DNA from 2 places in the Bacillus sp. S10(2024) genome. Region 1 is predicted to be linked to the other one. Evidence: a T-box and tRNA genes for the amino acid it is inferred to sense, from the RefSeq annotation. Region 1 holds a T-box; the other holds one or more tRNA genes.
The links. The T-box of region 1 lies ahead of ileS (isoleucine--tRNA ligase). A T-box ahead of a tRNA ligase gene usually reads a tRNA of that ligase, here a tRNA-Ile.

Region 1 (16,379 bases):
AATCAATTACTTTTACAAATTCATATGCTTCATCAAGCGTATGAATAATTTCACTTGGTGGTACTGGTTCTTTTAAATCTTGCATTAATGTACGGAATAAATCACGATCTTCCGCTTGCTCAATTGCTGATAATTTTGTTCCTAAAATTTCAACTCCGCACTCTTCTAGTACACCTGATTTCGCAAGTTCAACAGCCATGTTTAGTCCCGTTTGTCCGCCAAGTGTTGGCAAGATTGCATCTGGACGCTCTTTACGAATAATACGGCTTACAAATTCTAATGTTAAAGGTTCAATGTATACTTTATCTGCTGTTGCAGTATCAGTCATAATTGTTGCTGGGTTAGAGTTTACAAGGATTACTTTGTAACCTTCTTCTTTAAGAGATTGACAAGCTTGCGTTCCAGAGTAGTCAAACTCAGCTGCTTGCCCGATTACAATAGGTCCTGATCCGATTACTAAAATTGTGTTAATGTCTAGGCGTTTTGGCATAACTCTTCCCCTTCTTTCTTAAAGTTTTCGATCATTGTTAAGAAGTCTTCAAATAAATTGTTTGCATCTTCTGGTCCTGCTGATGCTTCTGGATGATATTGCACTGTAAATGCTGGGAACTTCGTATGACGAAGACCTTCTACTGTTCCATCATTTAAAGCTACATGTGTAATTTCAAGATCTGTACTTTTAACTGATTCTTCTTCTACTGCGTAACCATGGTTTTGAGAAGTAATGGCTACTTTTCCAGTTGCAAGATGTTTTACTGGATGATTTAAACCACGGTGACCGAATTTTAACTTGCTTGTATTTGCACCAGATGCTAGAGCGAACAATTGATGGCCAAGACAAATCCCGAATAATGGTACTTTTCCGATAATGTCTTTTAGCATTTCAATTGCTTCTGGTACATCTTTTGGATCCCCAGGTCCATTACTTAACATAATTCCATCTGGGCTAAGACGTAAAATCTCTTCAGCCGTTGTATTGTATGGTACAACAATTACATCACAGTCACGTTTATTTAGTTCTCGTAAAATACCATGCTTCATACCGAAGTCTACAAGTACAACGCGATGACCACGGCCTGGACTTGGATATGGATCTTTTGTTGATACGCTTTTCACATGATCTGTAAAGACTGTCTCTTTTAATTGGCTAACGATGTACTCTACATCCACATCCATGTTGCAAAGACGTCCGCGTAATGTTCCATATTGACGAATTTTTCGTGTTAATTTTCTTGTATCAATTCCTGCTAATCCTGGAATGTTTCTTTCTTTTAAATAATCATCTAACAAAATTTCATTACGGAAGTTAGATGGGTGATCACAAATTTCGTTTACTATTAAACCATTTACAGATGGATGAATTGATTCGAAATCATCACGGTTAATGCCGTAGTTTCCGATTAATGGGTACGTAAATGTTACAATTTGACCGCAGTATGATGGATCAGATAGCGTTTCTTGATATCCAGTCATTCCAGTTGTAAATACAACTTCACCTGACTTTTCGATTTCTCCTCCGAAACCTTTTCCAATTAATACTGTTCCATCTTCTAAGATAAGCTGTCTTTTCATACTAATGCACTCTCCTTTTGCCATGCGATCTTACCGTCAACTAATGTCATAATCGGCCATCCTTGACATTTCCAGCCCGTAAATGGCGTATTTTTTCCTTTTGATAAGAATGTTTCTGGGTCAATCTCTTCTTCTTGTTCTAAATCGATAATTGTAATATCAGCTGCTCTTCCTGCTTGCAGGCGACCTGCTTCTAAACCAAATGTGTCAGCTGGTTTTTCTGTTAAGAATTGAATTAACTGTTCTAATGTGATAATTCCTTTTTTCACAAGGTTTGTATATAGTAATGGGAATGCTGTTTCAAAACCAGTAATTCCGAACGGTGCTCTTTCAATACCTTGTGCTTTTTCTTCCGCCGCATGCGGTGCATGATCTGTTGCTATTATATCAATCGTTCCATCTAATAATCCTTCAATTAACGCTTCTTGGTCTTCTTTTCCTCTAAGCGGTGGGTTCATTTTAAAGTTTGGATCAGCTGATGGGATATCATCTTCACATAATATTAAGTGATGCGGTGTTACCTCTGCTGTTACTTTAATTCCAGCACGTTTTGCATCACGAATCACTCGTACAGATCCTTTTGTACTTACGTGACATACGTGATAATGGCAATCCGCCGCCTCTGCAAGTAATATATCCCGGGCAATATGTACAGATTCACATACTGATGGGATACCGTTTAATCCGTGTTTCTCAGAAAACTTCCCTTCATGTACACAACCTTTATTAATTAACGTATTTTCTTCACAGTGTGCAACAACTGTCATATTTAATTTTGCTGCACGCTTCATAGCTGCTAGCATCATACTCGCATCTTGTACGCCTACTCCATCATCAGTAAATGCGAATGCACCAAGTTCTTTTAATGTTTCAAAGTCTGTCATTTCAGAACCTGCTTGACGCACTGTAATAGCACCGTACGGTAATACATTAACGTGTGCTTTTTCTTGAATTCGTTTTTGTAAATCTTCCATATGTTCTTTACTATCTGGTACAGGACGCGTATTCGGCATTGCACAAATTGTTGTAAATCCACCTTTTGCTGCCGCAAGTGTACCTGTTTCAATTGTTTCTTTATGCTCACCACCCGGTTCGCGAAGATGTACGTGTACATCAATTAACCCAGGTGCAATTAATTTTCCGTTTACATTAATCACTTCTACATTTTCAGCAGTAATGTTTTCTGCTACTTTCGCAATCTTACCGTCTTGTACGAGAAGGTCTGTTGTCACGATAATTCCCTCTTCATTTACATAGCGACCATTTTTAAACAAATAATTCATGTTTCATTCCTCCTAATACATTTGGTAATGCGCGTTTTAATACAGCCATTCTTACATAAACACCGTTTTCCATCTGTTTAAAGATACGTGAGCGTTCACACTCGACAAGTTCACTTGCAATTTCTACATCACGGTTCACAGGTGCTGGGTGCATAATAATGCTTCCTGGCTTCATGCGTTTCTCACGTTCAATCGTTAAACCGTGTTCTTCATGATACTCTTTCATAATGTCTGTTTCATAGTGATCATGACGCTCATGCTGCACGCGTAGTAACATCATTACATCAACTTCTGGAATTAGTTCGTCTAATGCTTTGTACGTTCCAAATGTGTTCGTTTCGTCTTTCCATTCTTCTGGACTTGCAAAATAAACGCTTGCTCCTAATTTCGTTAACGCTTCTGCATTTGAACGTGCTACTCGGCTATGAGTGATATCTCCAACAATTGCAATTTTCAGTCCTTTAAATGTTCCAAATTCTTGTTTTATCGTTAGTAGATCAAGCAAACATTGTGTTGGATGATTTCCACATCCATCACCTGCATTTAAAATTGGAATATTCACTTGCTCTCTAAGTTCATCGAAGTATCGATCTTGCTCGTGGCGGATGACAACAGCCCTTGTTCCTATCGATTCTAGTGTTTTTACCGTATCGTACAATGTTTCTCCTTTTTGCACGCTAGAAGACTCTGCTGAGAAGTTGAGAACATCAAGTCCTAAACGTCTCTCTGCTACTTCAAAGCTAAAACGTGTTCTCGTACTATTCTCAAAGAATAAGTTTGCGACAAACGTTTGCTCTGTCGCTTTTATGCCCTTTCCGCTTGCGAAATCTTCTGCATCTTTTAGAATTTCTGAAATCTCCTGCTCCGATAACTCACTCATCGTTAACAAATGGTTCATTGTCATCCCTCATCTTTCTGATTTTTATCATAGCACTTGTGAATTTATATAATATTAACTGCATAAAAACACCCTAATCTTGTGAGACTAGGGTGTAACAAACTACACACCCTTTTCCGTCTCACAGGACTGAATTAAAAGGCTGTCTTTATGAAGCAATCTGCTTTGATTTTTTTTTCTCTTTCATTTCAGGTAAAACGAGATTTAACAGTACTCCCACGATTGCCGCAAGAGCCATCCCCTCCACTTGGAAAGATTGACCAATATGAAGTACTGCACCGCCAATGCCAATTACTAATATGACAGACGCAATCATTAGATTACGTTTATCTCCGAAATCTGTTTTCTCATCTACTAACATACGTAAACCGCTTGATGCAATCACACCGAAGAGTAAGATTGATACACCGCCCATTACCGGTGTTGGAATCGAATGGATAAGCGCTGAGATTTTCCCAATAAATCCGAAGATAATTGCACATATTGCTGATCCGACGAATAGGTACACACTGTATGCTCTTGTGATCGCAAGTACCCCAATGTTTTCACCGTATGTTGTATTTGGTGGTCCTCCAATTGTTGATGCGATAAATGTTGCAATGCCATCCCCCATAATAGAGCGGTGTAAACCTGGTTTTTGAATCAAATCTCTATTTATAACATTTCCAAGTACAATTTGATGCCCAATATGTTCTGAAATTGTTACGACCGCAACTGGTACCATTACTAGTACTAATTTCCACGAAAACTCCGGTGTATATGTGACAAATGGTACTATGAAATCTGGTACATCGAACCATTTTGCTTCTACCACTGGTTTCAAATCAACTAAGCCTTGGAAGTAGGCAAAGATATAACCACCTATGATTCCAATTAAAACTGGTATGATGCTAAGGAAGCCTCTTCCAAAAATTGAGCAGATGATTGTAATTGCTAATGTTACGAGTGCAACTGAAAAGTGTGTAAAGCTATATTTTCCATCTGCATTATTCATTGCCATATTTACCGCGGTATGTGCAAGCCCCAGTCCAATTACCATAACAACTGGACCAACTACAATTGGTGGTAAGAGATTCATAATCCAGTTTGATCCAGACTTTTTAATTCCAAGTGCAATCAACATGTAGACAAGCCCTGCCATCATTCCGCCAAGCATAGCTGCTCCTGGGCCACCTGCTGCTTTTGCTGTAATAATCGGTGCAATGAATGCAAACGATGATCCAAGGTAAGCTGGTACTTGCCCTTTCGTCACAAGTAAGAATGCTAGTGTTCCTACTCCACTCGATATTAAAGCAACTGCTGGGCTTAACCCTGTTAAAAATGGCACAAGCACCGTTGCCCCGAACATGGCGAATAAATGTTGTATACTTAACAATAACCATTTTCCTGGTTTCGGTATTTCATGAATATCTAACACTGGCTTTTGTTCCATTGATATCTCCTCCTCCAATACCTGAAAACTTGCAATAAAAAAACTCTTTGTGACTATGCACAAAGAGTCCTATACTTACGTATGTCAAAATAGACATATGAAAGTCAAGACCCTTTGGCAGCCTCACGGGACTACATTTAAAAGGGCTTTATTTTTTTTCGTATATGCTTACTCGATCTTGTTTATCTGTTTCTTGAAGGTCTACTTCAATACGTTCTTCGCTTGATGTTGGAATGTTTTTCCCAACATAATCAGCGCGAATTGGCAGTTCACGGTGACCTCTATCTACAAGAACAGCTAGCTGAATTTGTGATGGTCTACCAATGTCCATTAACGCATCCATAGCAGCTCGCACTGTTCTTCCTGTATATAATACGTCATCAACAAGAATAACTTTTTTATTTGTGATGTCAACTGGAATGTCTGAACCTTTTACAAGCGGTTCTTTGTTTTTAGATTGCAAAGTTAAGTCATCACGATATAACGTAATGTCTAATTCACCGACGGCCATTTCTTTTCCTTCAATTTGACCAATTCGTTCTGCTAAGCGCTGTGCGATGAAAATACCGCGTGTTTTAATCCCAACTAGAACACAATTTTCAACACCCTTATTGCGTTCTACAATCTCATGACTAATGCGTGTTAAAGCGCGGCGAATCATTTGATCATCTAGTACCACTGCTTTTTCTTGCATGTTCTTCACCTCCAGGCTTTTTTCATGCATGAGAGGAATGGTATAAAAAAACCTCTCGTCGTGTGCGAGAGGTTCTTCTGAAAAAGGGTACAAATATACCCTATGTATTTCAAACCGTTACCTTCTCAACCTCACGGGGTTGTGTTAAAGGACTTATTCAACTGCTGTTATTATGTCAGTTTTTATAACGATTGTCAATATTTATTTTCGCAAATCATTTAGAAGATCTACAAAAATTTGTGGGACTGGTGCTTCAAATTCTAAATATTCACCTGTGCGCGGGTGAATAAAGCCTAAAATACCTGCATGTAGTGCTTGACCATTTATATCAAATGTTTTCTTCGGACCATATTTCGGATCACCTGCAAGTGGATAACCAATATATTTCATATGTACACGAATTTGATGCGTACGGCCTGTTTCTAATTGACACTCCACATGAGTAAAGTTATTAAAACGTTCTAATACACGGAAATGAGTCACAGCATGTTTTCCCTTATCATCAACGGTCATACTTTGACGATCTTGTTTATCACGACCAATTGGTGCATCAATCGTTCCTTTATCATGCGGAATAACACCATGAACAATTGCTTGATAACGTCTTGTTACCGTTTTTGCTACAAGCTGGTTAACAAGCGCCTCATGTGCCATATCATTTTTTGCCACCATCAATAACCCAGATGTATCTTTATCAATGCGATGCACAATCCCAGGGCGCATTACACCGTTAATACCTGATAAATCTTTACAGTGATACATTAAGCCGTTTACTAACGTGCTGCTCGTATGCCCTGGTGCAGGATGCACAACCATACCACGCGGTTTGTTTACTACAAGTACATCACTATCCTCATAATAAATCTCTAAATTCATATCTTCTGGAAGAATATCTAATGACTCTGGTTCTGGAATGGTAACTGTAATTTCATCATTTGTTTTTACTTTATAGTTCCCTTTAACATCTTTTCCATTTACCGTTACAACACCGTCTTTAATCCATTGTTGTACTTGTGAACGAGACCATTCATTATTCACTCCAGCAACAAATTTGTCAATCCGTTCACTCTTTTGCTCTTCTGAAACTGTTACTTGTACTACTTCGCTCATTATTTACTCCTTTATTTTCTTTCCTTCTAGTAATGTTTGAATAATAATTAACGCCACACCTACACATAATGCCGAGTCTGCAACGTTAAATACTGGGAAGTTGTACGAAAAAATATATGTATGAATAAAATCAACAACCTCTTTTCGCACGACACGATCAATAAAATTACCAATTGCTCCGCCTAGAATAAGCCCAAGCGAAATACCGAGAAGCTTGTCTGTCTTTGCGTATTTCTTCATATAAAACAGAATAAAAATAACAAAGATAACTGTAATAACATAAAAGAACCACATTTTATTCTCTAAAATGCCCCATGCAGCTCCGCGATTGCGGTGAGACGTTATATACAGTACATTATCAATAATCGGAATGCTCTCACCTAATTCCATTTCCTTCACGATAATCCATTTTGATACTTGATCAACGGCAATCACAACTAAAGCTATTAAATAATATATCATTTTCGTTTCCCCCACAATGACAGTGTACCTCAAAATTTTAGCATAGCTGCTATGTTTTCACAATGAAGCATCGCATCGGAGCATAAAATAAAGTGAATTAGGTAATATAATATTGTTATCTTTAAATTGTTTTTACCTTTTCATAAAAACACTCATAAATTGTACGTGCTGTTGGCATTCCCTTTAATTGTTTAAGTGTCATTCTTTGTCCGGTTTCCTCACAAATTCCATACATACCTATTTCCATTTTCCAAAGTGCTCGCTCTATATCTTTTAAATCTTCTCTCATATCATGCAATAATAATTTATTTTTCACATCTGTTTTCGCCATACCTAGCAATTCCTGACCAAATTCTACATCATATGCATACAACTCTTCTTTAGCTAATCTCTCCTGTAATTCTCGCTGCATTAATTGTAGTTCTACTTGAATCTCCATGTATGTGTCAGTCACAAGTGCGTCCCTCCCGGCTGGAATGTATCGTTAGTTTATCCGAAACGCACACGATTACCGCACACACATTTTTCCTTCCAAGGAAGAAAAAAAATCGACTGCCTTGTATGCAGTCGATTTTCCTCATTGCATTATTTTACATAATGTTCAGTTACAACTTCTCCGCAACGCTTACATAGTGTTGGATGGTCCGCATTACTTCCTACTGTTTCAGAGACAACCCAGCAACGTTCACACGTTTCACCAGTTGCTTGCGCTACAACAACAGCTGTATGTTCATATTTCGGTGCATCAGCTGGTGCTTCTTCCATCGTTCCACCAAGATGGTACTCAGAAACGATAAATAATTGTTTCACATCTTCTGTTATGGATTGTAACAATTCTTTCATTTCTGCTGTTGGGTAAAGTGTGATACTTGCATTTAATGATTTACCAATTACTTTTGCATTACGTGCATCTTCTAACGCTTTTAGTACATCATCGCGAAGTGTCATAAATGCATCCCATTTTCCTTTTAACTCTTCAGCACCCTCTACTTCTACAGCTTCTGGCATATCAGTTAATTGGACGCTCTCTTCTACTACTCCAGGGATATATGGCCATACTTCATCTGCTGTATGCGGTAAAATTGGCGTTACAAGTTTTGTTAATGCAACCAGTACATCATATAGTACCGTTTGAATTGCACGACGGTCGTGATTATTTTCTGATTCGATATATAAAATATCTTTTGCAAAATCTAAATAGAATGAACTTAAATCAATTGTACAGAAGTTATGAATCGCATGATATACAGCAGCAAATTCATATGTTTCATAAGCATCTTTTACTTTTGTAATTAAGTCATTTAATTTCACTAACATGTAGCGGTCTACTTCACGAAGTTCTGTAGCAGATACCGCATCTTTACTTGGATCAAAATCAGCTAAGTTTCCTAATAAGAAACGGAATGTATTACGAATTTTACGATATACTTCCGCTACTTGTTTTAAAATATCATCAGAAATACGTACGTCAGATTGGTAATCAACTGAAGATACCCATAAACGTAAAATATCGCCGCCTAATTGGTCCATAATCTTCTTCGGTACAACAATGTTTCCAATAGACTTACTCATCTTACGGCCTTCACCATCTAATACGAAGCCGTGACTTAAAACCCCTTTATACGGTGCTTTTCCTGTTACCGCAACTGCTGTTGAGAGTGAAGAGTTAAACCAACCGCGATATTGATCAGATCCCTCTAAATATAAATCAGCTGGACGTTGCAAATCATCACGCTCTTCTAATACAGCTTGATGAGATGAACCAGAATCAAACCATACATCCATAATGTCTGTTTCTTTTCGGAATTCGCCATTTGGACTAGATGGGTGTGTAAAACCTTCTGGTAATAAATCTTTCGCTTCACGTTCAAACCATACATTCGAACCATGTTCACGGAATAACCCTGCTACATGATTAATTGTCTCATCCGTAATAATTGGATCACCATTTTCTGCATAGAATACAGGAATCGGAACACCCCATGCACGTTGACGAGAAATACACCAGTCACCGCGATCACGAACCATGTTATGAAGACGTGTTTCACCCCAAGCTGGTACCCATTTCGTTTCTTCCACAGCTTGTAATAATTCACTGCGGAACGCTTCAATAGATGCAAACCACTGTGCAGTTGCACGGAAAATAATTGGTTGTTTTGTTCTCCAGTCATGCGGATAAGAATGCGTAATAAATGTTAATTTTAATAACGCGCCAACCTCTTCTAATTTTTCTGTGATTGGTTTATTTGCTTTATCGTAGAATAATCCTTCAAATCCAGGAGCTTCGCTTGTTAATACACCTTTATCATCAACTGGACAAAGAACTTCTAAACCGTATTGCTTTCCAACAAGGAAATCATCTTCCCCGTGTCCAGGTGCTGTATGTACACAACCCGTACCAGCATCTGTTGTGACATGCTCACCAAGCATAACAAGAGAATCACGGTCATAGAATGGGTGTTTTGCCGTTGTATATTCCAGTTCGCTACCTTTTACTGTTTTCACAACTTCAGCATTTTCCCACTCTAATGTTTTCGCAACGGTTTCAAATAACTCAGAAGCAATGATATACTTTGCATCTGCAACTTTTACAATGCTGTATTCAAGTTCTGGATGAACAGAAATACCTAAGTTTGCTGGCAACGTCCAAGGTGTCGTTGTCCAAATAATGAATTTTTCGTCTCCTTCTAAAACATTCTTTCCATCTTTTACAGGGAATGCCACATAAATAGATGCAGATTTCTTATCTTTATATTCAATTTCTGCTTCAGCTAATGCAGACTCACTCGTTGGAGACCAGTAAACAGGTTTTTGACCTTTATAGATATAACCTTTTTTCGCCATTTCACCAAATACTTTAATTTGCTGTGCTTCATATGCTGGTTTTAATGTAATGTATGGATTATCCCAATCACCGCGTACACCTAAACGTTTAAATTGCTCGCGCTGACGATTTACTTGTTCGTATGCATATTCTTCACAAAGTTTACGAAATTCAGCAACTGTCATTTCTTTACGCTTAACACCTTTATTTGTTAAAGCTTGCTCAATTGGTAATCCGTGTGTATCCCAACCTGGTACATATGGTGCACAGTATCCCGTCATTGATTTAAAGCGAACAATAAAGTCTTTTAATACCTTATTTAACGCATGTCCCATATGAATGTCGCCGTTCGCATATGGCGGTCCATCATGTAGCACAAATAGTGGACGTCCCTTTGTGCGTTCTTGCACCTTTTCATAAATGCTCATTTCAGCCCATTGCTCTTGCATGACAGGCTCACGTTTCGGTAAATTTCCACGCATTGGAAACTCTGTTTTTGGCATTAATAATGTGTCTTTATACTCCATGCTTAATTCCTCCTTGAATATATAAAAGAATGACATTTTTTCTAAATAAATGGAATAAAAAAGAGACCTTCTCATCCCCAAAAAGGGACGAGAAGGTCTCCCGCGGTACCACCCTAGTAGACTACTACATATAGTAATCCTCTTTATATTCTTAACGCGAATACACGCCTCTACTTACTTGGTTGTTCAGCGAGGAACTCCAGGGTGATATTCCCATTCTCTCCTTATCCTGAGCTTCCACCGTCCTCAGTTCGCTATATAAGGTATGAAAAAAGTACTTATCCCTATCTTCGTTTTTCTAAAAAATTATGTTGTATAGAATTATATGTAATAATACGAAAAACGTCAAGCTTACACTGTTTCTTCTTTCTTAAGAAGCTCATCTACTTCTTCTTCTAACTCAATTAACTTGTCCCAATCATCATTGTTTAACATTTCAAGCTGCGCTTCCAACAGCATACGGAAACGTGTACGGAACACTTTTGCTTGCTTTTTTAATTCTTCAATATCAAATGCAACTTTTCTTGATTTTACAAGTGCTTCATTAATAATACGGTCCGCATTCTTCTCTGCTTCACGAACAATTAATTTCGCTTCTTTTTGAGCATTACGCTTAACTTCTTCTGCTGCTTCTTGCGCTACAACAATAGATTTATTCAATGTATCTTCAATATTAGAGAAATGTTCTAATTTCCCTTCAAGTTGTGCGACTTTTTCTTCTAACGCCTTCTTCTCACGAATTACTAATTCATAATCTTTGATGACTTGATCAAGAAATTCATTTACTTGATCCTCATCATAGCCACGAAAACCACGGCTAAATTCCTTATTATGAATATCTAACGGTGTTAACGGCACAAACGCCACCTCCAAGTAGGTTATCTAAAATTTCCTCTTTTAATTATATCTTTTCTTCGACAAAATGGGAGACTTTCCTTCTAAAAAAAGAAATCATTTTAAGATTCCATACAAAATTCTCCATTTATCACGCTTTGTTTTTCCCTCAACAGTAAGTAATTTACTTCTGCCATAACCTCTCACAGAAAATACATCGCCTGGAAAGCATTCATAAGCAGATTGCTCAACAACTTTCCAATTCACTTTCACAAGACCATTTTTAATGGACGGCTGAACCTTTTGACGAGATACATGAAATATTTCTGCTAGCAATACATCTAATCGAAGCGATGATACTGTCCCTGACTTTTCATTCCACTGATTTTCTATATGTAATGAATGATCAGTTGGTACAGGCGATAAAGATACTTTTATTTTTCCAATTGATTGTAAATTTATTTCTATATACGATGCGACTTCTTTTGCAACTACAATTTGGGCACGATCATTCTGGAGCCAAATATCTCCGCATTTCTCTCGCTTTAAACCAAGTGACATAAATGCTCCTAATATTTGACGATGCTCCAGTGAATAAAATTTAGAAGGATAGTCAATTTCTAATATTTCTATCTGAAATTCTTCTGCATTCGGCATAAGGTAATTGGGATATATTAACGCCCGTTTTCTTTCTGCACTGGGAGCAGCTCCATATAATTGAAACGCAGCATCCCCTTGATATCCAACAATCATCGAAACAATTTGCTGTTCACGCGGATCAAGAAAATCAGTAAGTTTCACTTGATGATATTCTTCTGCCGCATGCTTCCATTCTAATACTTTATCAACAAAAACCGTTTCTTCAGGCCTAAAATGTTCATAAATGCTCATCTATACTGTCTTACCTCAAAAAAAACTCAAATACACGTACTAATCCTGAACTTGCTAAATTTAGAACAAGTATTGCCACGATTGGAGAAATATCAATTACACCAATTGGTGGGATAAATCTCCGAAACGGTTCTAAATACGGCTCACAAATACGGGCAAGGAAATCACCAAATGTAGACTCTCTTGCTCCCGGAACCCAAGATAAAAGGATATAAATAATAAGCGCATATGAATAAAACCTGAATAGATAGAGCAAAATTGTTAAAATCATCGTCATAGCGCACTACCACCTTTTGATATTTTTCTCTTCTTCTTCACCAAACAATTCAGAAATTGCTCCAACAATATCTACATTATCCGGCGTACATATAAATGTTTTTGGACCTAGCTTTTGAATATCCCCGCCGATTGCATATACAGTTCCACTTAAAAAGTCAACGATACGTAGCGCTTGATCTGTCGACATGCGTTGTAAATTAATTACGACTGCACGACGACCTTTCAAATGATCAGCAATCCCTTGTGCTTCCGAGTACGTACGCGGCTCTAATAAAACAACTTTCGAAGGTTGTTTCGCTGTTTCAATGCTTACTACGTTTTGTTTCGATTGTACCTTTGCAAAAGGAATATCCTGCTCTGGGTCCTGTTCTTTTGTCATTTCAGTTTGCTCCTTTTCGTAAGCATATTGTGCTTCTCGCTCTTCTGGTGTGTCAAAAAAGAAATACTTTACTTTTGACCAACTCATAATAAAATTCTCCTTCCTTCTATTCTTTCCCCACTAAAATCGTTCCCAAACGAATAAATGTAGCGCCCTCTTCAATTGCAATTGTATAATCATTTGACATACCCATTGATAACTCCATACACGGAGCATATGATAGGTTTAAATCTTGCACCTGCTTTTGCAGCTTACGCAACCTTTGAAAACAACTGCGAATTTGCATTTCATCGTCTGTGTAAGGTGCCATTGTCATCAGTCCGACAACTTCAATTTTATCAAATTGTTGTAAGTTGTAAATAAAGTCAATTATCTCATCTACGTCTAACCCCTGTTTAGACTCTTCCGCTGAGGTTTTTACCTGAACAAAGCAGCGAATGGGTTTCGTTGCTCGTTTTTGAATTTCTTTTGCAAGTGAAAGACGATCAAGTGAATGTAAATAATCAATCTCATGTATGATTTCTTTTACTTTTCTAGTTTGCAATGACCCGATAAAATGCCATGTCGCTTTGTTTCCAAAATGCTCATATTTCTGTAAAAAACCTTCATTGCGATTTTCACCAAGATGTACAAGCCCAGCTTGTAACACTTCATTTGTTTTTTCAATGCCTACTGTTTTTGTAACAGCAACAAGTGTAATTTCATCTAAGAATCGATTCACTCGCTGACATGCTTTTTCAACTTCTTGCTTGACATATGCTAAATTCTCTTGTACGGTCACTGCTTCCCCTCCTCCTTAAACCCAATAAAGCTAAGCATTCTCCCCGTCTTTCCTTGGTCGCGGCGATGTGAGAAGAATAATTGCGTTTCACAGCTTGTACAAAAAGATGACATCGCAATATTTTCTTCTTTTATCCCAGCTTGTAAACATAGCAAACGATTTATTTCCTTTAAATCTATTGTATATTGTCCTTCAGAAATCATTTCATATGGAACAGTATCATGAAGTACTTGTTTCGCAGCAGATAATACACGGTCATCTACAGCATAACAACACGCACCAATAGATGGACCAATCGCCACATGTATATCATCAAGCGATATACCTTCCTCTTTCCACTTGTCGATCATTTCACTAGCAATTCCTTTGACTGTTCCTTTCCAGCCAGCATGTGCAAGTCCTATCATTCTATAAGATGGCGCATAAAAATAGAGTGGCACACAATCCGCATAACAAGATGTTAACAACACATCTGCATCTGTCGTATATATGCCGTCCGTACTAGGGATACCATCTTCATAAGAAAAGACGCCTTTTCCTTTCTCTTGCTTGCCCACTTTTACAACATGACGATCATGAACTTGTTCCGAACAAACCCAAGTTTCTAATGGAATGTGTAATTTCCCTGCTAAAAGCCGTCGATTTTCATGAACATCTTCTACTTTGTCGTGAACGTGTAATCCTAAATTCATTGTATGAAAGGAGCCGGTACTCACTCCACCTTCTTTTGTAGTAAATCCTGCTATAATGTGTCCATGTTCTTCCCACATATGTAAATGTAACATACCGTCCTTATATGTAAATGGTTCTCTCATAAAAAGGCTCCTTATAATAAAATAACATAAAAAGTATGGTACTTCCCGTCTATTTTACCATACTTTTATTTTTCCATAATGACAACATAAAAAAAAGTGAAATTTGTAATATTCTTTAAGAAGTTGTCGGTGTTTGTATTGTTTCTGTAACAGTAGGAACATGATCTGCTCGAACTAAAATAACATCTTCCCCTATTTTTACAATTTGTTTCCAAGGAATTACAAATTCCTCCTCTTTTCCAAATAACCCTAGCATTTTCCCTTGCTTTGTAATGATAACTGCTTGAATCTTTCCTGTTCTCATATCAATATCGATATCTCCAATGTTTCCAAGCCTTTTCCCATCTGATACATTGACAACATCTTTCATTTGAAATTCTGAAATACGTATCATTGTCATCCTCTCCTTTTCCCCATATTTAACTAACAACCTCAATAAAAAATCCCACCCCATCAATAGGTGCTTTTTTCTTCTCACACCTTCTTCTTCTTTAAATCTTAAGATGAAGGTTCTACCGTATACCATGGTGAGATAAAGCGGAATTTCTATTTCAGAGAATACATCCTTCACGTACAAAACCTTTTCTTTATAGTCATTATATGAGTTGGACATCTTTCCTATGAACAGAATCTCAAAACGATAAAAGGCCTCATCTATAATGATGAGACCTTAGCCTTGAATTGTTTTATTCATTTGTTTAATTGCTGATTTTTCAAGACGTGACACCTGTGCTTGAGAAATCCCAATTTCCTCAGCCACTTCCATTTGTGTTTTCCCTTGAAAGAAACGTTTACGAATAATCATCTTTTCGCGTTCATTTAATCGCTTCATTCCTTCTTTTAGTGCCAGCTCTTCGACCCATTGCTCGTCCCTTTGTTTATCATCGCTTAACTGATCCATAACAAAAATCGGGTCTCCACCATCATTGTATATTGGCTCAAATAATGAAACTGGGTCTTGAATTGCATCAAGCGCAAACACAATTTCTTCGTGCGTCACATCAAGTACTTTCGCTATATCCATCGCTGTTGGTTCCTTTGAATTTTCAGCAATGAGTCTTTCACGTACTTGCAACGCTTTATACGCAATATCTCGCAAGGAACGCGATACTCGTATTGGATTATTATCACGTAAATATCTTCGAATCTCTCCGATAATCATCGGTACAGCATATGTTGAAAATTTAACATTTTGGCCTAAATCAAAATTATCAATGGATTTCATAAGTCCAATGCAGCCAACTTGAAATAAATCATCAACAAACTCCCCTCTGTTGTTAAATCTTTGGATGACGCTCAGTACAAGACGTAAGTTTCCGTTTACTAGTTTCTCTCTAGCGCTTATTTCACCGCTTTGCATTTCTCGAAATAGCCGTCGCATTTCTTCGTTTTTTAGTACTGGAAGTTTAGATGTATCAACACCGCAAATTTCTACTTTGTTTCTCGTCAAAGTGTTCCCTCCTATCGGGAGTTGCTGTACAGTGTAAAGTATCTCCTTGGGAGGGAATTTTATGCATATATTCATTTATCTCACTTTCTCAAATGAAACTTACACTATTTATAACGAAATAATCGACCACTTAGCCTCATACCATTTT
Region 2 (16,379 bases), 390 kb from region 1:
ATCGGCATTCAACCTCCACATTTATGATGTTGAACTGCTTTTTCATACGTCTGTGCAGTTGTTCTTGCAATTTCACCCCAATTATAGTGAACAAGAACATCTTCATATCCTTTATTCGCGACGCGTTGAGAAATTTTCGGCTGTTCTATAACCCATATTAATTTCTCACTCAAACTTTGCGAACAACCTGGTTGCATTTGAAATCCATTCACACCATCTACAATGATCTCTTGCAGACCACCCACACGCGAAACTAAAACTGGCCTCTTTGCGAGCATCCCTTCTAATGCAACAATCCCAAAAGGTTCATACAAGCTTGGAATTAATAATACATCACACCTTTGAAGAAATGCGCGCTGCTCTTCTTCTGTAATATGACCGAGAAAATGGATAGAATGTTGCAGTCCCATCCCCTGTACAGCTGCACGATATTGCTCTAACATGGTTCCTTGACCTGCAATAATGAATAAAATCTGCGGGTACCGCTCAATAATATGCGGTGCCGCCTCAATAATGGTATAGAATCCCTTCTCATTCACAATACGGCCAATTGAAAATACAACCAATCGATTCACTAAATTATAATAATTTGTGATTTCTAGCGAAGGCGTAACCGCATGGAAAAAATATTGATCAATTCCATTAGGATGCACAATAACAGCTTCACTATTTACTTCGAAATCCCGCACAACTTCACCTTTCATAAATTGACTACAAACAATCACAACATTAGATTCTTTTACTAGTTCTTTTTCATGCATATGTATTTTCCATTGCAATGATGTATAAATCCCACTATTTCGTCCACGTTCTGTTGCATGAACCGTTGTGACGAGAGACAATTGTTGCTGCTTTTGCAAATCCATTGCACAAATAGCAACAAGCCAATCATGAGCGTGAATCACATCAAACGCGTAAACTTTACATAGTTCTTGTGCATGAGCAAGCATAGACTTGTTTAACTGAGCAATCCACTCATAAAAATGGTACTTTTCGCGATAATCAACTGCAACACGATGTACATGTACATCGTGTACCTTTTCATATATCGTACATTGCTCTTCGTGTATCGTTACTACATGCACATCATGTCCATTACGCGCAAGAGCCCGTGATAATTCATACACATGCCTTCCAAGACCACCTACCATCATCGGGGGATATTCCCATGCCAACATTAAAATACGCAAAGGCTCCATACATCCCTCTTTTCTCTTCATATAGAAGACTAAAGTGAAACTTCCTTTCATGAACGCCTTTCTCATGAAAGGTTAGTTGAACCAATCGGGTTCTTACGGATGGTTTGTTTTTCTCTTTGCCCGTAATTCTTACCAGCCGATAGAGCGGGACATCCCACTCAAAAGTAAGCGTTTTCTAATAATTCCATTATAATCCATATTATCATTGCAATAAGAAAGTAACAATGGTACTTTTTCGTCATATTTTGACTAAAAAAAGAGGAATGCTTTTGCATTCCTCTCGTAATAAATTTCATCCCGCATCAGCGGACAGTAAGGCACCCACTGCTGGAAGTTTCACCTTATTCATTTAACAAATAATGCTTTCCTTTTACAAGATAAAAAACATTTTCTGCAATATTTGTACCGTGATCTGCTACTCGTTCAATATAGCGGGCAATAAACGATAGTTGTGTAATTTGTCCAATGGACTCCGGCTTATTTGGAATAGAAGAAATAAATTCACGAATTGATTTTCCATACAGTTCATCAACTTCATCATCCATCTCAGCAATCTTTTTCGCATATGTTAAGTTTTCTTCTCCATAAGCTTGAATCACATTTTGCAACATATCTAATGCAATTTTAAACATATTTTCAAGGCTTTGTAATGAAACTGGAAGCTCTTTTTCTCCAAGACGAATAGTTGACTTAGCAATATTTACCGCATGATCTGCAATACGTTCTAAATCTGTTGCCGTTTTAATCGAAACAAAAATTCTTCGTAAATCACTAGCAACAGGTTGTTGTTTCGTAATGAGCATTAAGGCAAAATCATTAATTTCTTCTTCCAAATTATCCATACGGTAATCACCATCGATTACCTCAATTGCTTTCTCTACATCTCTTGTACGCAATCCTTCCATTGCAATTTCAAGAGCTTGTTTTGCTAATTCACCTAGTTCAATAACTTTTTGCTGTAATGATTGTAAGTCATATTGAAATTGTTCGCGTACCATGTTGTTTCCTCCTTCATTCGTTCCACACGTACTTCCGTATAAGACAAGGCCTCAAACAAATACGCTTAACCGAAGCGCCCTGTAATATAATCTTCTGTTCGTTTATCAGTTGGAGTTGTAAATAACTTATTTGTATCTGTATATTCCACAACTTCTCCGCTTAAGAAGAAAGCTGTTTTATCAGAAATACGAGCTGCTTGTTGCATATTATGCGTAACAATTACAATACTGAAATCTTTCTTTAACTCCTGAATTAACTCTTCCACTTTTAATGTAGAAATTGGATCTAATGCTGATGTTGGTTCATCCATTAAAATGACATCTGGTTCAATCGCTAAGCAACGAGCAATACATAAACGTTGCTGCTGTCCACCGGATAATCCGTATGCATTATCATGTAATCTATCTTTCAATTCATCCCAAATCGCCGCACCGCGCAAACTTTTCTCAACAATTTCATCCAACGTTTTCTTATCTCGAATACCATGAATTTTCGGACCATACGCAACATTTTCATAGATTGATTTTGGAAATGGATTTGGCTTCTGGAATACCATTCCAACATGCGTACGCAGTTCTTCAACAGGATAAGATTTATCAAAAATATTGCGGTCACGATACTCAATTACCCCTGTTGTCCGGACAATTGGCACTAGCTCAACCATACGATTTAATGTTTTTAAATACGTAGATTTTCCGCACCCACTCGGTCCAATAATCGCTGTCACTTCATTTTCATGAATGCTTAAATTTATGTCTTTTAACGCATGGTCTTCCCCATACCATAAGTTTAAATTTTTCGTATCAAATACAACTTTTTTTGTTTGCGGTTCTGCCTTTTCTTCATTTTTCACCTGAACTTTTACTACTGTAGATACCATTTTGAAAATCCCCTTTCATCCAGTCCTTCTCACTTACGATTTCGCAGCCATATTGCAAAAGTATTGATAAACAATAGCAGCACGAGTAACACAATAATTCCAGCTGCTGCTACATGTTGAAACTCCTCTTGCGGCCTATTCATCCAATTAAAGATTTGAATTGGTAAAACTGTAAATCTATCCATTACATCAAGCGGTACATAGTTTGCAAAAGCAAGTGCCCCAATGACAAGTAGCGGGGCCGCTTCTCCAATCGCTCGAGACAACGCTAAAATACAACCTGTTAAAATCCCTGGCATTGCTGCTCTAATCACAACATGGTACATCGTTTGCCACTTCGTCGCCCCCACTCCATAAGAAGCTTCTAGCAACGATTTGGGTACAGAGCGAAGTGCTTCTTGCGCCGCAACAACAACCGTTGGCAAGACGAGCAGGCTCATCGTTAATGCGGCTGCCAATATACTTTCACCTAACTGTAAGCCATATACAAACATTGTTAATCCTAATAACCCAAACACAACTGATGGTACTCCTGCCAACGTTTGAATGTTGACCTCAATTATTTTTGTAAACCATGATTGTTTTGCATAGTATTCTAAATAAAGGGCTGTTCCTACTCCAAATAAAAAGGAGGTAGGAGCGACAACACTCATAAATAAAATCGTTCCCGATAAAGCCGCTGCAATCCCAGCTTGCTCTGGATTTCGCGATGCAAAACGGATTAAAAAATCTAATGAAATATATGTTATTCCTTGTTGGAAAATTTGGTATAGTAAAAAAAACAATATACAAAGTGAAAATAACATCGCTATGCGAAATACAGTTTTATATACACGATCTTTCCAAAAGCGCGGCGGCATATGTTCTTCTATGTTTCGCTCATTTAGCATTCGCATATTATGTTGCCCCCTTAAAACGACGCATAATACGCTGTGCAATCATATTCATAATCAACGTAAACATAAATAGCGTCGCTCCGACAGCGTACATGCTGTAATAGGTCATTGTTCCATAAGGAGCATCTCCTAAGCTAACTTGCACAATATACGCTGTTAGCGTCTGTATAGATTGTGTCGGATCTAACGCTAAGCTTGGCGTCGAACCACCTGCAATGACGACAATCATCGTTTCTCCAACCGCTCTTGAAGCAGCTAGCACAATTGCCGCTAACACTCCAGTAAAGGCAGCTGGTAACACGATGTGCTTTGTCGTTTCAAAACGAGTGGCGCCAATTGCAAAAGAAGCCTCTCGCGCTTTATGAGGAACAGCTCGCATCGCATCTTCACTAAGAGATGCAATCGTCGGAATCATCATAATACCAATTACAATCCCTGGACTAAGTGCGTTAAAAAACTGTAAATCTGGAACGATGCGCTGCAAAATAGGGGTGACAACTGTTAAAGCAAAAAAACCGTATACAATTGTTGGAATCCCTGCCAATAGCTCTAATGCGGGTTTTAACACCTTTCTTGATGCATTAGACGCATATTCACTTAAAAACACCGCACAGCCCAATCCAATCGGAATTGCAACAACCATGGCAATACCAGTAACAAGCATCGTTCCATATATTAGCGGCAAAATACCAAACTTAGGATTTTCAAAAAAAGGAAGCCATTCTTTTTCTGTAAAAAAGGAAATTATTGATACTCTTTCAAAAAACATAAATGTTTCATTTGCCAAAGTTATAATAATCCCCATTGTTGTAATAATAGAGATACTGGCGATTATTCGTAACACAAAAGGAACCATTTGATTGATTCGCTGTGCTTTCTTTCGCTTGCCTGTATTTCTTTCAATCAAATGTTGAACAGAAATCGTAACATGACCCTTTTTATTACGAGCCAAAGATGAAAACCCCTTTCCATCTTGACATTATTTTTGCATTTCTGTTAACATTTGCAGCTGTTCATTATATTTATATTGCGGCAACTTCACATATCCAATCTCTTCTACAAGCTCTCCAGCATGCTTCATCATAAAAGATACATAGTTTGCCACACTATTGTTTGCGCGGATAGAAGCGTTATTTACATATACATAAAGCGGCCTAGACAACGGCTTATATTCCCCAGATTGTATTGTTTTTTTCGCCGGAGAAATACCGTTAATTTTTACGGCCTTTACTTTGTCACGATTCGCAGCATAATAAGCATAGCCAACAAAGGCAATTGCGTGTTTATTACTCATAACACCTCTTATTAAAACATTGTCATCTTCGGATAATGTAACTGTTTTTGTAATCCGCTTTTGTTGCAACACTACACTTTGAAAATAATCGTACGTACCAGAATCTATGCCTGGTGCGTAAAATTGTATCGTTTCATGCGGCCATTTCGGATGAATTTGTGACCATTTTTTCGGCGTTTCACTTTCACTCCATATCGTTTGTAATTCTTCTATTGTAAGATTATCTGCCCACGTATTCTCACGATTCACAATAAGCGTAAGACCGTCATAAGCAATTTGAAATGGCGTATACGTAATATGGTGCTTCTTAGCAAGCTGTTCTTCCTCCCATTTCATTGGCCGAGAAGCATTTGTTATATCCACTTCTCCTTTTCCAAAACGATGAAATCCGCCTCCCGTTCCAGATATACCAATAGAAAGTTTCACATAAGGTTCTCGCTTCGTATACTCTTCTGCTACAGCCTCCATAATTGGAAAAATTGTAGAAGATCCATCCATTTGTACTTCTCCTACCATACTAGCGGCGGAAGCAGGTAACGTATGAACAGATAAACAAAACAGTGCTATGATAAAAACCATGGTGTTTGCTCTATTACGTTTCACGTAATATTTCCTCCTAGGAGCCTCCTGCTAACAGGAGTACATATATAAGAATAATGTTGAACTATTAATGCGGTTTTAATAGTTTGTAAAAGTTTTGTAAATATAAGTTAAAAAATCGAAAGATAAACCCTTTTCTTTTTAAATGCGCGAGAACATCTGGCCATGCATAGAAACGGTCAGGGCCTTTTCCTGTCTCGTGCAACGTTACAACAAAACGAATATATATACACGTATTTACGCGCTATTCTCCATCCCTCCTTTTGAAAGTAAACACTGTATATAATGTTCCTTTAGGCTTGTACACTTCTATCATCACTATATGCGACATATATATAAAAAAGCACACTATCTTCACAGATAGTGTGCCAATCTTACACATTTTTATTCTTCATTTGTTGTTTTCTTCGTATCTTCTAATGTTCCAGTATTTCCGTTTGCTTCTTGCTTTTTCAAATCGAAATATGCGTCCGTAATTCGGCGTGCAATTCTTTTACTTACTGGGTTGTGATCATCGGTAAGCCACGGAACAACAACAGAGAAGGCAACTTCCGGATCAGATGCCGGTGCATATCCAACCATCGTTAAGTTATATATGTCTCTATCACCTAACTTTGCTCTTACTTCTTTTGCATTTGGACCAGCATAAGACGCTTGTGCAGTTCCTGTTTTTCCTGCCGGATCATATGTCGCACCAGCAAAACCATTAGGATAACCTGTTCCATAGCCTGTTCCTTGTGGTGTTTGCATTACCATTTTAAAGCCCTCTTGAACGCGGTTAATGTACTCATCTTTCATATCTACTCGATTTAAAACAACCGGCTCCACCGACTCCACTACTTTTCCTAACTCTTCAGGTTTTGAAGTCGGAGTGCGAATTTCTTTTACAACCTGTGGTTTCATACGATAACCACCGTTAGCAATTGTTGACACATATTGCACCAATTGCAGCGGTGTATACGTATCAAACTGTCCGATTGCTAAATCGAGTAACTTACCAGGTTCTCTTACTGCGTTTCCTTTTACTCCTGCCATTTCATTTGGTAAATCTATTCCCGTTGGTACTCCAAGACCCAATTGACTAAAGTTATAACGCATTGTATCAAAAGCTTTTTGTTTAATGTTTAATGTACCATTCGGCACATACGGAGCATCAGCAATTTCCATTGCAGTTTTAAACATATATACGTTTGAAGATCGCTGCAAGGCAGTTAAGTCATTAATTGGTCCCATTCCCGATCCAGTCCACGATTTTTTCACTTTCGTACCTTTAAATACAAGTGGTTCATCGACAAGTACTTGCTCCGGTTTAATAGCTTCTGTTTGATATCCAGTCAAAAGAGTCGCCCCTTTTACAGCCGAACCCATTTCATATGCACTCGTCATCGTGCCAAGTGCATAATCTTTTATAACTCTTTGTCCATTTTCTTCCCCAAACTGTTTACCAGCCATTGATAAGATTTCTCCGTTTTTCGGATTCATCATCACAACAAACGCACGGTCCATATACTCCGCTGAGCCTGAAGCCTTTGCTGCTTTCATTTCTTCTTCAATAATTTGTTCAACTTTCTTTTGTAGCTCCATATCAATGGTCAAATTTACATTCTTTCCACTTTCTCCTTTAGAAAGATAGACAGTCTCAAGAATATTTCCCTTTTGGTCCGTAATATTTTTCACTTGTGCTTTCGTACCGTGCAATACATCTTCATATTGCTGCTCAAGATAACTTTTTCCGACGCGATCATTTCGGTTGTAATCACGAACTAAATAATAGTCGATATTCTCTCGCGGTAATCCTTCATCAGAGCTTGTTACACCGCCAAGTACAGTGCGGAACATATCTCCATAAGCATAGTGACGGTCCCAATCAACTGTAGTGTCTACCCCTGAAAGTTTTGCTAAATTCTCACTAACTACAGCATATTCTTCCGGTGTAACATCTTTCTTAATAATTTGCGGCGTCATTGCATAGCCGCCTTCCATCTTACTCTTAATGGCTAACACTTCTAAATCTTGAGGCGTTAATTCATTTAATTCTGATTCTGTAATACGATCAAGCTGACGTTGTGCCAATTGTTTATCAGTAATTTTTTTCGCTTTAAAATCAGCGTCATCTTTTTTCGTAATTTTCGCTTTTGCCCGGTCTTCATTTAACAGAATCCAAAAATCTTTTTTATCTCGCTCTGTTAATTTATCTGTCGGTACATCAAGCAGCTTTGCAAGTTGTTTTGCTGTTTCTAAACGTTCTTCAGGTTTTGATTCCTTCGTTCTTGTATACGTAATCGTTCGAAGTGGTGTATTATCCACTACTGCACGGCCATACCTGTCAAAAATCTTCCCGCGCGGAACAGGGGTACTTACCGTTAAGTTTTCCTTCCTGTTTACTTCATTTTTATAATCTTCACCATGGACAATCTGTATCATACCTAATTTGACAATTACTGTTGAAAACAGTAAAAACACACAGAAAAACAACACGTTTAACCGAAATGGAACGTGGGTTTTCTTCTTTTTCTTTTTCTTACTCATACGGACCCCCTCTGCCAACAGCTTTGTAAGCGGAAAGGGACACCTTCTTCAGGTGTCCTCGCTACTGTCATATATGTTTTACCATTTTAACATAAAATACTGCAGAAGTTAACCTTCTCCTTCTGTTGTATTTTGCGTCGTTTGTACAGCTGCAAGCCCTGCATGGCATACTTTTTCATCATCATATTTGACATTTCGAATCGCAAAATAGATAAGCAAATGTCCAGCACCTAATATTAATAATAAGATAGGCAAGCTTTTTTCTGCCGGAAATAATGAAACAGCTAGTAAAAAACTTAAAACCGAACAAATTCTTCCTCCGTTTAGCCATAGTTCACGAACAACAATATATTCTACTCGCCGCTCCTTTGCTTGTTTAGCTCTGCCTATTATATCATATGTCATTGAACCATATGGAACAAGAAGAATTGGATACGCTATGGCAATACAAGCTGCATAAATAAGTAATTTCGCATACGTGACATGAAAGACAACTAAAAATACAACTGCATATAAAATAATTCCACCGAGTAAAATGGCTTGTTTTCGCCATTCCTTTTTCAATACGCGCGCTACTATATAATAGCAAATGAAAGAAACAGCGGAATTTACAAGTCCATATTTCCCCAGTGCTAATTCACTACCGGAAGCCATATACACATATACAGAAATAACAAATATAAATGTCCCTTCTCTAAGCCCTTGAAAGAAATGAGCAAGCGTAATTCTTCCCCAGTTTTTATTATGTTTTCTCTCTTTCATTACTTCAACAATTTCGTAACGTCCTTCACATTCACGTTTTGTCAGAAAAAAACTGACAACGATTGCAATGGTAAATAAGGTTAAAGATAGGAAAAAAACGAACGTATACCCATTCCACTTTTCCATACGTGAAATGATAAACCCGGATGCAATTGGACCAATCATACCTGAAAATGAGGTAAGCAGTCCGAGAAATCCGTTAAAAAAGTCACGTGTCTCCGGCTCTGTAATTTCAAATGTTAACAAATTAAATGAGAGCCAGTAAAATCCATATCCTATCCCAAGTATGCCACCAATAAGTAAAATATACTGCGAAGCATTCGTTCCCGTCAGTAATACAACAATAAAAAAAACAGCTAATGTTGTTACACCGATGCGAAGTAAAATCGTACGATCTACTCGTTTCGCTAGTTTTCCAGCAACAAGAAAAGTTAGCGGCTGTAAAACAACGCTTGCTAAATTATAAAAGCCAATATTCATAAAATCCTTCGTTTGCTTCCATAAATAAATATTAACAAACGTATTAGACAACGAAATGGCCAACGTATATAACCCGCCAATTATGAGTAATAAAACTAAATCACGATTCACCTCAACATCGCCAACTAAATGTTTCCATTTCATATAAACTCTCCTTTACTTCATGTTCTAGTCTTCCAAAGAAGGTCACAATTATGTAAAGAAGAAAAACGGAAAGTGAAACTTTCATTAGTAAGCAGTTTTCTCACTAGCATTGAGGTAAGCCGATCCACACCCGAGAAAAAGAGCACACAAAAAAACTAGGAGAAATATCCCCTAGTTTTTACAATTATAATTATTTTGCATCTTGGTAACGTTTTTCAACCGCATTCCAATCTACAACGCTCCAGAAAGCATTGATGTAGTCAGGACGACGGTTTTGGTAATGTAAGTAGTATGCATGCTCCCAAACGTCTAATCCTAAAACTGGAGTTTTTCCTTCCATTAATGGAGTGTCTTGGTTTGGTGTGCTTGTTACTTCTAATTCACCATTGTTTACAACTAGCCATGCCCAACCAGATCCAAAACGAGTTGCGCCTGCTTTTGCAAACTCTTCTTTAAATGCATCGAAGCTACCAAATTTCGCTTCAATCGCACTTGCAAGTTCACCTACTGGTTGTCCGCCGCCATTTGGAGAAAGGATTGTCCAGAATAAAGAGTGGTTTGCATGTCCACCACCGTTATTGCGTACTGCTGTACGAATTGCTTCTGGCACTTCGTTTAAGTTTGCAACTAACTCTTCAATGCTTTTTTCTGCTAATTCCGCATGTCCTTCTAATGCAGCATTTAAGTTTGTTACATATGTGTTGTGATGTTTTGTATGATGGATGTTCATAGTTTCTTTGTCAAAATGAGGTTCTAATGCATCATACGCATAAGGTAAATTTGGTAATTCATGTTTCGCCATTGTTATATTCCTCCCATTGTATGTATTGCCGATAATGACTTGGCATACAAATCCATTTTACCCTAATTACATAAGAGTGAAAACAAATTTAGCGTATTGCCTCGCTAACATTAAAGTAGCAAATTTCCCATTTCTTTTCAAACGAAATGCTCATACATTTCGTAAAAAAAAGCTCCCTTCTACAAGGAAGCTTATCCGCCATATATCAATATGCGAAATAGATATGGACCCTGTAGGACTCGAACCTACGACCGGACGGTTATGAGCCGTCTGCTCTAACCAGCTGAGCTAAGGGTCCGCAATATATGAATAGCAACTACAGTACAGCAGTTATCAACCATACGCTCTAGCAAATTCAACTACGATGGAATGGATGATTATATGTAAAAATGTAAGATAAATTTACCATAGTAAAAAGAAATGTGTCAATTGTATTTTGACATACGACATGATATATCTTGTGATTCCTTAAAAACATACGTTACAATGAGATTGTGAATCAATATATTTAAAGAAGGAAGTGAATGCATGTCCATATTTATACAACTGTTTAAAAGCTTATACGCACCAAAAGAAATGGCTCTCTTTCGTTTTCAAAAAATCGGAAAGACAATTCTTTACATAATGTTACTCTGCCTGCTTGCTACCGTTCCAAAAACGATTTTATTTGGAAATTTCATTCAAGAGGGCATTCATTTAATCGATCGCTCTGTCGAAAAAGATGTGCCTGATTTTAAAATTGAAAATGGTGAACTTCACGCAGACATTAGCAAACCAATTGTAAAAGATGAAACAGATTTTATTTTTGTATTTGATCCAAACAGAGCAGACACAAAAGCTTATCCAAACCGCGATGGTATATTCATTTTAAAAGATAAAATGGTTTCAACGGCACAACAACAAACACAATCCTTCCCATATAGTGATTTTGGAAATACAACTATTGAAAAGAAAGATATCCAAGAATTCGTCTCATTCGTTGATAACATCTTACCAGTTGCTATATTCTTAATTGGGATCTTTATTTACTTATTCGAACTATTTATTACATTTCTTGGTGTTACGCTATTGGCATTTATCGGCTCTGCAATAAGCGGAGAACGTAAATTATCTTACAAACAAGTTTGGACATTAACTGCCTATAGTTATACAATCCCAACTATATTCTTTATGATTATGGACCTATTAAAAGTGCATGTTCCATTCTCATTATTTATATTCATTGGTGTTGTTCTCATCGTTCTTTATTTAACAATAAAAGAAGTGCCAAAACCAAAAGAAAAAAATTCACTTTAAAAAATGCCTTCAAGGCATTTTTTTTTTGGACAAGCATATATTTCTCTACAAAGGAGTGGAAAAATATGAAAAGGCTTGGCAGTGTCTTGTTACTACTTGTTCTCGGTTACGTCTTATACTATGATATGACAATTGGCACGTTACCGTTGCTTCATACATATTCCAAAACAAAAGAAACTTCAGCTAAAGTTTCAAATGATAAACAAAAAGGAAATACATCACTAACAAAATATAAAGTCATTGAAGTAAAAACAGGCGATACCGTTCTCTCTATTACAGAAGAAATTAATAAGAAAAAAATCCCTTCTATCGAAAAAATTGTTACAGACTTCAAAGACTTAAATCAAAACGATTCGCCAGCAAAATTACAAGTCGGAAAAAAATACAAATTCCCCCTCTATCCGTAATAACATCACATAATCCTTGTCAATTGCAGTAAGGCGCTGATACAATAGTAAAAGTGAAGCTATATAAATACAAATTGAAAAAACAACAGTCCTTTTTTAGTCGGGTGAGAACATCTGGCCCATGCATAGAAGCAACTCATATGTTGAAAAATCAAAATGGATTTATATAGACATTTGGCTTCACTTGACAAATACTGCATACAATATAAATGTGTTTGTCTACAAAATAAGAAACTTCTTTTATAAGGAGAGCGATCTATTCGTGAATGAAATAACTCATCGTACAAAAACACGCCCTGTTAAAGTTGGAAATTTAACAATTGGCGGTAATAATGAATTAATTATACAAAGCATGACAACAACGAAAACTCATGATGTAGAAGCAACAGTTGCTGAAATTAAGCGTTTAGAAGAGGCGGGCTGTCAAATTGTTCGTGTAGCCGTTCCCGATGAGCGCGCTGCAAATGCAATTGCAGATATTAAAAAACAAATTAATATACCTCTTGTTGCTGATATTCACTTTGACTATCGTCTAGCATTAAAAGCAATTGAAGGCGGCATTGACAAAGTTCGTATCAACCCAGGAAATATCGGTCGTCGTCATAAAGTTGAAGCAGTTGTAAATGCTGCGAAAGAACGCGGCATTCCAATCCGCATCGGTGTAAACGCTGGTTCATTAGAACGTCATATTCTAGAAAAATATGGATATCCAACCGCTGACGGTATGGTAGAAAGTGCATTGCATCACATTAAAATTTTAGAAGATCTAGATTTTCATGACATCATCGTATCGATGAAAGCCTCTGATGTGAATTTGGCGATTGAAGCGTACGAAAAAGCATCTCGTGCTTTCAATTATCCATTACACCTTGGCATTACAGAATCTGGAACTTTATTTGCTGGAACTGTAAAAAGTGCAGCTGGTCTTGGTGCAATCTTAAGCAAAGGTATCGGTAATACGTTACGTATCTCATTAAGTGCAGACCCAGTTGAAGAAGTAAAAGTAGCGCGTGAGCTATTAAAATCATTTGGACTTGCTTCTAATGCCGCTACATTGATTTCTTGTCCAACTTGCGGACGTATTGAAATTGACTTAATTAGCATTGCAAATGAAGTAGAAGAATATATTTCAAAAATTAAGGCACCGATTAAAGTTGCTGTCCTTGGTTGCGCAGTAAACGGCCCTGGTGAAGCGCGTGAAGCAGATATCGGGATTGCTGGAGCACGCGGAGAAGGTCTTCTCTTCCGCAAAGGTGAAATTGTACGTAAAGTACCAGAAGAAACCATGGTGGAAGAGTTAAAGAAAGAAATTGATAAAATCGCAGAAGAATACGCAGCAAAGCAAGAAAAATAAAATGTAAAGCTACTAATAAAAAAAGCTTGTCAGTTTGAAAACTGACAAGCTTTTTATTGTGCACATTTCGGACAGCGTCCATATATTTCAAATTTATGTCCCGTTACTTCATATCCTGTAAAGTCTTTATTCATAAATTCCATTGGACACGATGTAATTTCCTTCGTTCCTCCACAATCTAAACAGATAAAATGGTGATGATGTTCTATAGTAGAACATTTGAAGCGAAAATGTTTTTCACCATTTAGCTCTGTCTGTTCTAAAATACCGATTTCTACAAACAGAGTTAAGTTGCGATAAATGGTATCAAAACTAAGTCCCGGATAATCACCTTTCATATTAGCTAAAACATCTCTTGCCGTTAAATATTTATTATGATTGGCAAACAAACGCAACATGTCTTCCCTTTTTCCAGTATGTTTATAACCCTTCTCTTTCATAAGGTGTAAAGCTTCTGTAAGATTCATAGTTATCCCTACTTTACGCAGTTTTTTTCTTCTTCCATAAGATTGCACCGATTAAAATAAGAACTGATAATACAACAATTGTACCACCTGGAGCAAGGTCAAGTTGATAAGAAGCTAACATGCCTCCGACTACTGCAATCTCACCAAACACAATGGAGAAAACGATTGTTTGTTTAAAACCTTTCGCAATTCGAATACTTGCTGCAACTGGTAATGTCATTAACGATGAAACGAGAAGAATACCAACAACACGCATTGAAATCGCAATAACGAGTGCAACTAAAATAATAAAAATAAAGTGAATCCATTTTGCGCGTAAACCTGTCGCTACAGCGTATTCTTCATCAAAAGATAATAAAAACAGTTCTTTATATAATAATATAATGACAGCCACTACAATCACAGCAACGAATCCAATAATAAGCAAATCACTACTTGTAACTGCACTTACACTACCAAATAAATAACTAAATAAATCTGTATTAAACCCATTAGCAAGAGAAATGAAAATTACACCAATCCCAATACCCGCTGACATAATAATAGGAATTGCTAGTTCTTGAAAATGTTTATATACCGTTCTTAATTTTTCAATCAGCAGAGCGCCACCAATAGAAAATATCATCCCCATATATAGTGGATTTAAAAAACCGCCCGTAAATACGGTTTTTTCTAATAATAAACTGGCTGCAATACCTGATAGCGTAACGTGACTTAATGCATCCGCAATCAACGATAAACGACGAATGACAACAAAAACACCAAGCATCGGGGCAACAAGTCCAATTAAAATTCCAGCATATAAAGAATTGCGTAAAAAGTCATATTGCAAAAAATCCTGTATCATCGTATCCCCCCGTGATGCTCGTGATCATGCTCTAAACGATGAACATGATAACCATATAATAATGACATTTCAGCATCTTCTAACTTTTGGAACGCATCGACATTTCCGTGGAAATGAAGACGCTTATTTAAACAAGCAACATGTGTAACTTTCTCAGTCACAGCTCCCATATCATGAGTGACAAGAATAAGTGTAATCTCTAAACGCTTATTTAAATGTTCTAGCATTTCATAAAAACTTTCTACATTCTTTACATCTATACCGACAGTAGGCTCATCCAAAATTAATAACTCTGGATCACTTACAAGCGCACGTGCAATAAAAACACGTTGTTGTTGCCCACCAGAAAGCTCACCAATATTCCGGTTCATAAACTCACTCATTCCAACATCAGCAATCGCTTTTGTCACTTTCGCTTTATCCATCTTTGTTAAAAACCGAAACAAGCCTTTCTTAGAAACGAGTCCCATCGAAACAACTTCAAATACAGTGGCTGGGAATCCAGAGTTGAAACTATTTGCCTTTTGGGAGACATAGCCAATTTTATTCCAATCTTTAAATTTTTTACTATCCATACCAAACAACCGAATCGTTCCTTGTTTCGGTTTTAAAATCCCTAATATACATTTCAATAATGTAGATTTTCCTGATCCATTCGGTCCTACTAAACCTAAAAAAGCTCCTTTAGGAACTTGCAAGTGAATGTCCTCTAACACATTTCGCTCTTCATAACGAAAGGTTAAATTCTCGATTTCTAATATATAATTCATCATACCTCACCTATTTTAATTCAGAATGATTCCGATTTATTTCTGTTTAAATTATATTATAGCTCATTACGAGTTGTAAACCAATCTGCCCTAAAATATACCTTTCATTTTAGATAACTTATCTAGTATAGCAAAAAGCAGAGAAAATCTCTCCGCTTTTAGTGAATTGCTGATTTAAATTTTGCACCTTTTGTTTCCTGTGTATTCATAATGGTAATAAAAGCATTTTCGTCTACTTCATGAACAATCGATTTTAGCTTCGTTACCTCTAAACGAGTAATAACTGCATAAATCACTTCTTTTTCTTTATCCGTATAGCCACCTTTTCCAATTAATTTCGTTGTTCCGCGGCCAAGTCGATGTAAAATTGCGTTTGACACCTCTTCATAATGGTCCGAAACAATAATTACTGCTTTTGTTTCATCTAAACCTTGGATAACCGTATCAATCGTTTTAAAGGCAATATAGTATGTCATGACAGAATACATTGCTTGTTCTACGCCAAATACAACTGCCGCCCAAGCAAAAACGAAAATATTCATAAACATAACAAATTCACCGACAGAAAACGGTAATTTCTTTGTTAGTAAAATACCTAGAATTTCCGCGCCATCCAATGAACCACCATGTCTAATCACAAGCCCAACACCAAT

Region 2: it has a tRNA-Ile gene. The T-box ahead of ileS (isoleucine--tRNA ligase) is inferred to sense a tRNA for this amino acid. The anticodon was not compared.

Annotation. Positions count from the first base shown of each region.
Region 1 covers NZ_JBFLUR010000002.1:427,965-444,343, reverse strand. Annotated here, with positions in the region: gene carB (carbamoyl-phosphate synthase large subunit) at 1-490, opposite strand, end outside; gene AB1280_RS02435 (carbamoyl phosphate synthase small subunit) at 475-1,572, opposite strand; gene pyrC (dihydroorotase) at 1,569-2,855, opposite strand; gene AB1280_RS02425 (aspartate carbamoyltransferase catalytic subunit) at 2,839-3,753, opposite strand; gene AB1280_RS02420 (solute carrier family 23 protein) at 3,902-5,185, opposite strand; gene pyrR (bifunctional pyrimidine operon transcriptional regulator/uracil phosphoribosyltransferase) at 5,334-5,879, opposite strand; gene AB1280_RS02410 (RluA family pseudouridine synthase) at 6,081-6,989, opposite strand; gene lspA (signal peptidase II) at 6,993-7,451, opposite strand; gene AB1280_RS02400 (molecular chaperone DnaK) at 7,573-7,905, opposite strand; gene ileS (isoleucine--tRNA ligase) at 8,037-10,802, opposite strand; T-box leader at 10,883-11,102, opposite strand; gene divIVA (septum site-determining protein DivIVA) at 11,154-11,660, opposite strand; gene AB1280_RS02385 (RNA-binding protein) at 11,754-12,527, opposite strand; gene AB1280_RS02380 (YggT family protein) at 12,538-12,804, opposite strand; gene AB1280_RS02375 (cell division protein SepF) at 12,811-13,272, opposite strand; gene AB1280_RS02370 (YggS family pyridoxal phosphate-dependent enzyme) at 13,292-13,966, opposite strand; gene pgeF (peptidoglycan editing factor PgeF) at 13,963-14,781, opposite strand; gene AB1280_RS02360 (YlmC/YmxH family sporulation protein) at 14,897-15,175, opposite strand; gene sigG (RNA polymerase sporulation sigma factor SigG) at 15,452-16,231, opposite strand; gene sigE (RNA polymerase sporulation sigma factor SigE) at 16,368-16,379, opposite strand, start outside.
Region 2 covers NZ_JBFLUR010000002.1:39,365-55,743, reverse strand. Annotated here, with positions in the region: gene AB1280_RS00340 (sugar phosphate nucleotidyltransferase) at 1-2, opposite strand, end outside; gene AB1280_RS00335 (glycosyltransferase family 4 protein) at 9-1,199, opposite strand; gene phoU (phosphate signaling complex protein PhoU) at 1,541-2,197, opposite strand; gene pstB (phosphate ABC transporter ATP-binding protein) at 2,263-3,078, opposite strand; gene pstA (phosphate ABC transporter permease PstA) at 3,108-3,974, opposite strand; gene pstC (phosphate ABC transporter permease subunit PstC) at 3,976-4,926, opposite strand; gene AB1280_RS00310 (PstS family phosphate ABC transporter substrate-binding protein) at 4,954-5,847, opposite strand; gene AB1280_RS00305 (peptidoglycan D,D-transpeptidase FtsI family protein) at 6,253-8,397, opposite strand; gene AB1280_RS00300 (MFS transporter) at 8,506-9,783, opposite strand; gene sodA (superoxide dismutase [Mn]) at 9,974-10,585, opposite strand; tRNA gene AB1280_RS00290 (tRNA-Ile) at 10,810-10,883, opposite strand; gene AB1280_RS00285 (DUF1189 domain-containing protein) at 11,114-11,881, shown strand; gene AB1280_RS00280 (hypothetical protein) at 11,947-12,288, shown strand; gene ispG (flavodoxin-dependent (E)-4-hydroxy-3-methylbut-2-enyl-diphosphate synthase) at 12,551-13,642, shown strand; gene AB1280_RS00270 (Fur family transcriptional regulator) at 13,696-14,109, opposite strand; gene AB1280_RS00265 (metal ABC transporter permease) at 14,123-14,956, opposite strand; gene AB1280_RS00260 (metal ABC transporter ATP-binding protein) at 14,953-15,726, opposite strand; gene AB1280_RS00255 (YitT family protein) at 15,885-16,379, opposite strand, start outside.